3 linked regions of the Skermanella rosea genome follow. The protein of the gene in region 3 interacts with the protein of the main gene of each other region in a pairwise test. Links are inferred from orthologs where the notes say so. Each region holds a gene or a part of one and is shown on either strand. Other genes may lie near its edges.

Region 1 (3,050 bases), 330 kb from region 3 along the record:
CCGCGCGGGATCACGACGGCGCTGTCGGCCTCGAGGGGACCGGCGCGGTTGACGAGGTGGAGCCCCCACAGCGCCGCGCCGGCGACCATGCCGATGACGACGACCGCCCCGATCGCAACCCGGACGGCAAGACGCATGGCGAACCTACTTGTATTCCTTGAAGACCAGGGAGGCGTTGGTGCCGCCGAACCCGAAGGAGTTCGACAAGGCTGCCTTCACCCGCTTCTCCTTGGCCTGCTTCGGCACGAGGTCGACGCCGAGGCAGCTGCCGGACGGGTCTTCCAGGTTCAGCGTCGGCGGGACCACGCCGTCGTTGATCGCCTTGATCGAGAAGATCGCCTCGACCGCGCCGGCGGCACCCAACAGGTGGCCGATAGCCGACTTGGTGGACGACATCGAGACCGTCTCGATCGCAGGGCCGAACAGCCGCTTGACCGCGCCCAGTTCGATCTCGTCGCCGAGCGGCGTGGAGGTGCCGTGGGCATTGACGTAATCGATTTCGGACGGATCGATGCCGGCGCGCTTGAGGGCGTTCCGCATCGACCGGAAGCCGCCGTTGCCGTCCTCCGGCGGGGACGTGATGTGGTAGGCGTCGCCCGACAGGCCGTAGCCGGTCACCTCCGCATAGATCTTGGCGCCGCGGCGCTTGGCGTGCTCGAGTTCCTCGAGCACGAGGACGCCGGCGCCCTCGCCCATCACGAAGCCATCGCGGCCCTTGTCGTAAGGGCGCGACGCTTCCGTCGGGCGGTCGTTGTAGCCGGTCGACAGCGCGCGGGCCGCCGCGAAGCCGGCGATCCCGAGTCGGCTGACCGCCGCCTCGGTGCCGCCGGCCAGCATGACGTCGGCGTCTTCCCACATGATCAGACGCGCGGCATCGCCGATGGCGTGCGCGCCGGTCGAGCAGGCCGTGACGGCCGAATGGTTCGGGCCCTTGAAGCCGTACATGATCGAGACGTGGCCGGAGGCCAGATTGATCAGGCTGGCGGGGATGAAGAAGGGGGAGATCCGGCGCGGACCCTTCTCGTGAAGGGTGATGGACCCGTCATAGATGCCGATCAGGCCGCCGATGCCGGAGCCGATCATGACGCCGGTGGCCTCGCGCTGCTCGTCGGTCTGCGGCTGCCAGCCGCTGTCGGCGACGGCTTCGCGGGCGGCGGCGATCGCCAGGACGATGAACTCGTCCATCTTGCGCTGGTCCTTGGACGACACATGGTCGTCCGCGTTGAACAGACCCTCGGCGGTCGGTCCGCGCGGCACCTGCCCGGCGATCTTGGCCGGCAGGTCGGAAACGTCGAACGACGTGATGGCGCGCAGGCCGGACTCGCCCTTGATGAGACGTTCCCAGTTGTTCTGAACGCCGACCCCGAGGGGCGACACCATCCCGAGACCGGTTACGACGACACGTCTCATGATCAATCCTGAACTGCTCGTGGCTTGGAAAGCCGATGCCTTGGCAAGGCCGGGGGGTGAACGGCAAGGGCCTCGGTCGGCCAGGTCGCCGACCTGGCCGTGCCCCTACTCGGTACCGGGGCTCAGGCCGCGGCGTTCGCCTTGATGAAATCGATCGCGTCCTTGACGGTCAGGATCTTTTCGGCGGCGTCGTCGGGGATCTCGCACCCGAACTCCTCTTCGAACGCCATGACCAGCTCGACCGTGTCCAGGCTGTCGGCGCCCAGATCGTCGATGAAGCTGGCATTCTCGGTGACCTTGGACTCTTCGACGCCCAAGTGTTCGATGACGATCTTCTTCACGCGATCGGCGATGTCACTCATCTTTACAAACCTTCCCAAATCTTTCGTTTGATTGGGGTGAGCCCCGACGTCTGGACACCAGATATTATCGGCCCAACCCGTTAGTGTCGGCCCCATGAAAAGTGCCGTCACATAACACACTTGAACGGGGTTGACCAGCGTCCCTCGCTGGCAACCGGTGCGGCCCCGCCATGTTCCCTTAGATCATGGCCATGCCGCCGTTGATATGCAATGTCTGCCCCGTGACGTAGCCGGCCTGCTCGCTGGCCAGGTAGACGACGCCGGCGGCGATGTCGCCCGGATCGCCAAGCCGGCCGGCCGGAACGGCGCCCGTCAGCTTCTGCTTCTGCTCGTCGGGCAGCACGTCGGTCATCGCGGTCGCGATGAAGCCCGGGGCCACGCAGTTGACGGTGATGTTGCGCGACGCGACCTCGGCGGCCAGCGCCTTGGACATGCCGATCATGCCGGCCTTGCTGGCCGCATAATTGGCCTGCCCCGGGTTGCCGGTGACGCCGACGATCGAGGTGATCCCGATGATGCGGCCCCAGCGGCGCTTCATCATGCCGCGCAGGACGGCGCGCGACAGCCGGAAGCTTGCCGTCAGGTTGACGTCCAGCACCAACTGCCAGTCCTCGTCCTTCATCCGCATGGCGAGGCCGTCGCGAGTCAGTCCCGCATTGTTGACCAGGATGTCGACCTGCCCCATGGCGGCCTCGGCGTTCTTGACCAGCGCCTCGGTGGCAGCCGTGTCGCCGAGGTTGGCCGGCACCACGAAGGCGCGCCCGCCCAGTTCCGCCGCGAGCGCTTCCAGCGCCTCGACCTTGGTGCCGGACAGGGCGACGGATGCCCCCTGGGCATGCAGGGCCCGCGCGATGGCGGCCCCGATCCCACCGGAAGCGCCGGTCACCAGCGCGGATTTACCCGTCAGATCGAACATCGATGGCCTCGAAGTTAACGTGCGGCACGAAGCGGCGACAGCAGTTGAGCGACTCAGGATACGGTCTTGATGAAGGTCTCGATGTCGGCCGGCCCCTGGATCGACAGGCCGGAGACTTCCCGATCGATCCGCTTGGCGAGGCCGCTCAGCACCTTGCCGGAGCCCAGTTCGACCAGGGTATCGACCCCCTGCCCCTTCATGAACAGGACGCTCTCGCGCCAGCGCACCAGGCCGGTGACCTGGTCGACCAGCAGGCGCCGGATCTGGTCGGGGCCGACCACCGCCTCGGCCGTGACGTTGGCGACGACCGGGACCACCGGGCCGCGCAGCTCGACGTTGGCGAGCGCCTCCGCCATGGCCTC
Region 2 (3,419 bases), 1.3 Mb from region 3 along the record:
GGCGAGGAGCTTGCCGATGACGTCTTCGGACTGACGGGAAACTCCGGAAACACACGGGAAGAACGCGCGCATGAACCTGACCTCCGCTTGAGTGCATATGACCTATGGCGGAGATTGTGCGGCGCACAGACCGGTGCGACGTTGATCCATGTCAAGTTTTTGGAAAATCGTCGCAGGGGGCTTCAGTTACATTTTAGACTGTATGTCCAGACCCCCGGGGCTCCCCGTTCGAGGTGCCCCGGGCATATCCGGCTGTTCAGGCGACCCGCCCGTGGCAGTGCTTGTACTTCTTGCCGGACCCGCAGGGGCACAGGGCGTTGCGCGGCGTACGCGGGTCGATCTCGGCTTCGGAGCCGACCGACGCGGGGGCCACGCGCCGTACCATCCCGTCCGGCAGGGCCGCGTCGGCCGGAACGGCGTCGGCGGCGGCAAGCGCCGGGTCCTGGCGTGACTCGACGCCCTCGAACGGCGGCGGCTCCATGTCCTCGGGGTGGTTCACCCGCATCTCGACATAGGACAGCACGGTGGTGACCGTCTCGCGCAGGTGCGACAGCATCCCCTCGAACAGTTCGAAGGCTTCGCGCTTGTATTCGTTCAGCGGGTCGCGCTGGGCGTAGGCGCGCAGGTTGATGCCCTGGCGCAGATGGTCCAGGTGCAGCAGATGCTCCTTCCAGGCTTGGTCGAGCAGCTGGAGCAGCAGGCTCTTCTCGGCCGCCCGCATCAGTTCGGGACCGTAATTGGCCGCCTTCTGCGCCATCTTCTCGTCGGAGGCGCGGCGCACCCGGTCCTCGATCTCCGCCTCGGCGATGCCCTCTTCCTTGGCCCAGTCATGTACCGGCAGGTCCAGGTTCAGGACCCGGCGGATCTCCTCGTGCAGGCCGTCGATGTTCCACTGCTCGGCATAGGCATTCGCCGGGATGGCCTTCTTGACCATCTCCTCGATCACCTCGTGGCGCATGTCCTCGATGGTGCCGCCGATCTCCGGCGCGTCCATGATCTCGCGGCGCTGCTCGTAGACGACCTTCCGCTGGTCGTTCATCACGTTGTCGTACTTGAGCAGGTTCTTGCGGATCTCGAAGTTGTGCGCCTCGACCTTCTGCTGCGCCTTCTCCAGGGCCTTGTTGATCCAGCTGTGGACGATCGCCTCGCCCTCCTTCAGGCCCAGGCGCTGGAGCATGCCGTCCATGCGCTCGGACCCGAAGATCCGCATCAGGTCGTCGTCCAGGCTGAGGAAGAACTTGGAGGCGCCGGGGTCGCCCTGGCGGCCCGACCGGCCGCGCAGCTGGTTGTCGATGCGCCGGCTCTCGTGCCGCTCGGTGCCGATCACGAACAGGCCGCCGGCCTCCTTCACGATCTCCTTGTCGCGCGCGATCTCGGCCTGGATCTCGGCCGTGCGGCGCTCCCGCTCGGCCGGATCCTGGATGTCGGCCAGCTCGACCGCCAGGCGCATTTCCAAGTTGCCGCCCAACTGGATGTCGGTGCCGCGGCCCGCCATGTTGGTGGCGATCGTCACGGCGCCGGGCCGGCCGGCCTGGGCGATGATCTGCGCTTCCTGCTCGTGGTAGCGGGCGTTCAGCACCGCGTGCGGGATGTTCTTCTTCTTGAGCAGGTCGGACAGCACTTCCGACTTCTCGATCGACACGGTGCCGACCAGGATCGGCTGTTTGCGCGCCCGGCACTCCTCGACCAGGATCGCGATGGCGTCGAACTTCTCGCGGCCGGTGCGGTAGACCTCGTCGTCGAAATCCTTGCGCTGGACCGCGACGTTGGTCGGCATCTCGACCACTTCCAGGCCATAGATCTCGGCGAACTCGTTCGCCTCGGTCATGGCGGTGCCGGTCATGCCGGACAGGCGCGGATAGAGGCGGAAATAGTTCTGGAAGGTGATCGAGGCCAGCGTCTGGTTCTCGCGCTGGATCGTCACGCCCTCCTTGGCCTCCAGCGCCTGGTGAAGGCCCTCGGAATAGCGCCGGCCCTCCATCATGCGGCCGGTGAACTCGTCGATGATGATGACCTTGTCATCCTTGACGATGTAGTCCTTGTCCCGCTGGAACAGGGTGTGCGCCCGCAGGGCCTGGTTGGCGTGGTGGACCAGGCTGACGTTCTGGATGTCGTAGAGGTTGCCCTCCGTCAGCAGGCCCATGTCGCGCAGGATCTGCTCGACCTTCTCGGTGCCGGCCTCGGTCAGGCTGACGGCGCGGACCTTCTCGTCCTTCTCGTAATCCTCGGCGGACAGGTGCGGGATCACCCGGTTGACCGCGATATAGAGTTCGGAGCTGTCGGTCGAGGGGCCGGAGATGATCAGCGGCGTGCGCGCCTCGTCGATCAGGATGCTGTCGACCTCGTCGACGATCGCGAAGTTGAACGGCCGCTGGACCATGTCCTCCAGCCGGAACTTCATGTTGTCGCGCAGGTAGTCGAAGCCGAACTCGTTGTTGGTGCCGTAGGTGATGTCGGCGGCATAGGCCATCTTGCGCTCGAAATCGTCCAGCCCGTGGACGATGCAGCCGACCGAAAGCCCCAGGAAGCCGTAGACCTTGCCCATCCAGCCGCTGTCGCGCTTGGCCAGGTAGTCGTTGACGGTGACGACGTGGACGCCCTTGCCGGCGATCGCGTTGAGATAGACCGGGAGCGTGGCGACCAGCGTCTTGCCTTCGCCGGTCCGCATCTCCGCGATCTTGCCCTGGTGCAGGACGATGCCGCCCATCAGCTGGACGTCGAAGTGGCGCTGCCCCAGGACGCGCTTGGCCGCCTCGCGCACGGTGGCGAAGGCGTCGGGCAGGATGTCGTCCAGCGTCTCGCCCTTTTCGAGGCGCTCGCGCAGCCAGTCGGTGCGCATCCGGAGTTCGTCGTCCGACAGGCCGGCTACCTTCGGCTCCAGGGCGTTGATGACCTCGACCTGCCGCAGCAGCGCCTTCACGGTGCGATCATTCGCGGTGCCGAAAAGTTTACGGGCAATAGCACCGAACATTGAGACCTCGGGTTAGAGCAAAGAACGGTATGAGCAAGAAACGGCTGGCGCACGATCCAGGGCGCCCGCTCGGCATCGGCCCGGGCATGGCACGGCCTTGACATAAGAGTGCGCGCAATGCCTGTCAACAAGCCTGCGGCTGCACCACCCTTGCGCCTGTAGCCATGCACCCGGCGGCACCCGCGGCCTTCGGCAGGTGCGGCAAGCGTCTTAAGCAATCGTTAAGCCGTATGGGACAAAGATAAGCCCGCGGAGAGGCTTTTCCAACCGCGCAGTAGGCGCAGGCAGCCGCTCCCCCCGTCGTTATTGGCCCTTAGAAGGAGGCAGCCGATGGTCGGCATGATGGAAGTTCTGGCCCAGACTCTGCCCGCGGGCCTCAAGCGCACCGTTCCCGGACCGGCCCAGCCCCAGGTCGCCGCGAAGTCCGAAGCGCCGCCGCGCCGGGACG
Region 3 (3,151 bases):
CCGGACAAGCTGGGGCAGGCGATCGCGGCGCAGGACCGCACCGCGCTGGCCCAGGCCGACGGCGTCGGCCCCAAGCTGGCCAACCGCCTGATCAGCGAGCTGAAGGACAAGGTCGCCGACCTGCAGTTCGGCGGCGGCCCGGCGACGGCCGCGTCCGGCGGCGCGCCGGCCGGGGCGGGGGTCACCGGCGACGCGGTATCGGCGCTGGTCAATCTCGGCTACCGGCGGGCCGAGGCCTTCGCGGCGGTCGCCCAGGCCGCCCAGAAGGCCGGCCCCGACGCCAAGGTGGAACAGTTGATCATGATGGGACTGAAGGAGCTTAGCGCGTGATGGCGGCAGCCGAGCAGGATCGCATGGTGCAGCCCGAGCCGATGCGGGGCGAGGTCGCGGGGGAGCAGGCGGAAAGCACGATCCGGCCCTTGTCCCTGTCGGAGTTCGTCGGGCAGCGGCAGGTGCGCGAGAACCTGGCGATCTTCATCCAGGCGGCGCGCGGCAGGAGCGAGGCGCTGGACCATGTCCTGTTCTTCGGGCCGCCGGGCCTGGGCAAGACCACGCTGGCCCAGATCGTCAGCCGGGAGCTGGGCGTGGGCTTCCGCTCCACGTCGGGGCCGGTGATCGCCCGGGCGGGCGACCTGGCGGCCCTGCTGACCAACCTGCAGCCGCACGACGTGCTGTTCATCGACGAGATCCACCGGCTGTCCCCGGCGGTCGAGGAGATCCTCTACCCGGCGATGGAGGATTTCCAGCTCGACCTGATCATCGGCGAGGGGCCGGCGGCGCGCTCGATCAAGATCGACCTGCCGCCCTTCACGCTGATCGGCGCCACGACCCGGTCCGGCCTGATCACCCGGCCGCTGCGCGAGCGCTTCGGCATCCCGCTGCGGCTGCAGTTCTACGAGCCGGACGAGCTGGAGCTGATCGTCAGCCGGGCCGCCCGCGTGCTCGGGCTGGAGCTGACCCCGGACGGCGCCGCCGAGATCGCGCTGCGGTCCCGCGGCACGCCCCGCGTCGCCGGACGCCTGCTGCGCCGGGTGCGGGACTTCGCGGCCGTCGCGGGCGGCTCCGCGGTCGACGCCGCGGCGGCCGACGCGGCGCTGAACCGGCTGGAAGTGGACCGGCTGGGGCTGGACGGCATGGACCGGCGTTATCTCGGCTGCATCGCCGGCAATTACGCCGGCGGGCCGGTCGGGGTGGAGACCTTGGCCGCCGCCCTGGGCGAGCAGCGCGACGTGCTGGAGGAGGTGGTCGAGCCCTACCTGATCCAGCAGGGCATGCTCCAGCGGACGCCGCGCGGACGCATGCTGACCGACGGCGGCTTCCGCTACCTGGGCCTCAGCGTCCCGCAGATCCCGGCGCGCCAGCTCGACCTGCTGGTGCCGGAGGGGGATACCGATGAGTGAAATCTTCGGCGGCGGCATGGACGGTGCGGTACATCGGCTGCCGGTCCGCGTCTATTACGAGGACACGGACGCCGGGGGCCTCGTGTTCCACGCCAACTACCTGCGCTACGCCGAGCGCGGGCGCACCGAGATGCTGAGGGCGCTGGGAAGCCGTCATGCCGAGATCGCGGGCGACACGGGTGTGGCCTTTGCGGTACGCAGGTGCGAGATCGACTTCCGGGCCCCGGCGCGGCTCGACGACCTGCTTGAAGTCGAAACGCGAATCATCGATATCCGCGGCGCCTCCATGGAGTTCGAGCAGACCGTCCTCATGGCTGGCGTGCCGGGGCGCCGGGTCCTCGTTCGTATTTTGTTAACCGTGTTCTGCATCAATCCGCTGGGCCGGCCCGTGCGGTTGCCGGAGCCGGTCCGGGCCACCCTGGACGCGCTACGGACCCGCGGCGAAACCGATCAAGGCCCAAACAGCTAAAGGCGAGACCGACTACCATGGATCCTTCTGTCATCACTTCCGGCGCGGCGGCGGCGTCTCACGACCTCTCCGTCTGGGGGCTGTTCATGGCCGCCGACGTGGTGGTCAAAGCCGTCATGCTCATGCTGTTCGCCGCGTCGGTCTGGTGCTGGGCGATCATCTTCGAGAAGATCGTCAAGCTGCGCCGGCTCAACGCGCAGGCCGCCGACTTCGAGGAGAGCTTCTGGTCGGGCGGATCGCTCGAGAAGCTTTACGAGGACGTGGGCAAGCAGCCCGGCGACCCGATGGCCGCGACCTTCGCCGCCGGCATGCGCGAGTGGCGCCACGCCAGCGAGCGCTCCCTGAATGCCTCGGGCATCAAGGCCGGGCTGCAGCAGCGGGTCGAGCGCGTGATGTCCGTGACGATCGGCCGCGAGATGGCGCGGGCCGAGCGCTACATGTCGTTCCTGGCGACCGTCGGCTCCACGGCGCCCTTCATCGGGCTGTTCGGCACGGTCTGGGGCATCATGAACAGCTTCACCTCGATCGCCGCCTCCAACAACACCAGCTTGGCCGTCGTGGCGCCGGGCATCGCCGAGGCGCTGTTCGCCACGGCCCTCGGCCTCGTCGCCGCCATTCCCGCGGTGGTCGCCTACAACAAATTTTCGACAGATTTGGGGCGCTACGCTGAACGCCTGGAGGCGTTCTCCAGCGAGTTCAGCTCCATCCTCTCGCGCTATCTGGAAGAACGGGCCTGATCCATGGGAGCCCAGCTCGCCGGGAAATCCGAGGGCCGCGGCCGACGCCGCGCCTACAAGCAGCTCGCCGAGATCAACGTGACGCCGTTCGTCGACGTCATGCTCGTGCTGCTGATCGTCTTCATGGTCTCGGCGCCGCTCATGACGGTCGGGGTGCCGGTCGACCTGCCCAAGACGGCGGCGCCGGCCCTGCCGACCGACAGCAAGCCGCTGTTCATCACGGTGGACACGCAGAACCGCATCTTCGTCCAGGAGACCGCCGTGGAGCTGGACAACCTCGTCCCGCTGCTGCGCGCGATCACCGAGAACAATCCGGAAGCCCGCGTCCTGGTGCGCGGCGACAACAGGATCGCCTACGGCACCATGCTCCAGGTGATGGGCACGATCAGCGCAGGCGGCTTCACCAAGGTCGGGCTGGTCGCCGAGCTGCCGCAACCCAAAGCCGCGGCGCGCTAGATCATGCGCAATGGCATCATCTTCTCGGTGGTGGTCCACGTGGCGGTCATCGCGATCGCCGTGATGGGCCTGCCAATGATGCAGAAGCC

Evidence for each region.
Region 1: the proteins of ybgC (region 3) and JL101_RS07400 interact in binary tests that used the Escherichia coli proteins (3 or more experiments, as listed by UniProt). The link is inferred for Skermanella rosea from one-to-one orthologs.
Region 2: the proteins of ybgC (region 3) and secA interact in binary tests that used the Escherichia coli proteins (3 or more experiments, as listed by UniProt). The link is inferred for Skermanella rosea from one-to-one orthologs.

The regions. Positions count from the first base shown.
Region 1 is NZ_CP086111.1:1,593,882-1,596,931, reverse strand. What follows is about bases 153-3,050. They hold JL101_RS07400 (acyl carrier protein), read right to left. Parts: upstream 1,773-3,050; coding sequence 1,533-1,772; downstream 153-1,532. Other genes in these bases: fabD (ACP S-malonyltransferase), read right to left, coding at 2,742-3,050; fabG (3-oxoacyl-[acyl-carrier-protein] reductase), read right to left, coding at 1,951-2,688; fabF (beta-ketoacyl-ACP synthase II), read right to left, coding at 153-1,410. Outside these bases: endolytic transglycosylase MltG, read right to left, coding at 1-137; more of fabF, read right to left, coding at 145-152. UniProt on the Escherichia coli protein: Carrier of the growing fatty acid chain in fatty acid biosynthesis.
Region 2 is NZ_CP086111.1:674,653-678,071, forward strand. What follows is about bases 57-3,323. They hold secA (preprotein translocase subunit SecA), read right to left. Parts: upstream 2,972-3,323; coding sequence 257-2,971; downstream 57-256. Other genes in these bases: JL101_RS03150 (hypothetical protein), read right to left, coding at 57-72; JL101_RS03160 (hypothetical protein), read left to right, coding at 3,302-3,323. Also shown: more of JL101_RS03150, read right to left, coding at 1-56; more of JL101_RS03160, read left to right, coding at 3,324-3,419. UniProt on the Escherichia coli protein: Required for protein export, interacts with the SecYEG preprotein conducting channel.
Region 3 is NZ_CP086111.1:1,927,209-1,930,359, forward strand. Bases 132-3,130 are described here. They hold ybgC (tol-pal system-associated acyl-CoA thioesterase), read left to right. Parts: upstream 132-1,392; coding sequence 1,393-1,869; downstream 1,870-3,130. Other genes in these bases: ruvA (Holliday junction branch migration protein RuvA), read left to right, coding at 132-330; ruvB (Holliday junction branch migration DNA helicase RuvB), read left to right, coding at 330-1,400; tolQ (protein TolQ), read left to right, coding at 1,887-2,606; JL101_RS08895 (ExbD/TolR family protein), read left to right, coding at 2,610-3,062; JL101_RS08900 (hypothetical protein), read left to right, coding at 3,066-3,130. Also shown: more of ruvA, read left to right, coding at 1-131; more of JL101_RS08900, read left to right, coding at 3,131-3,151.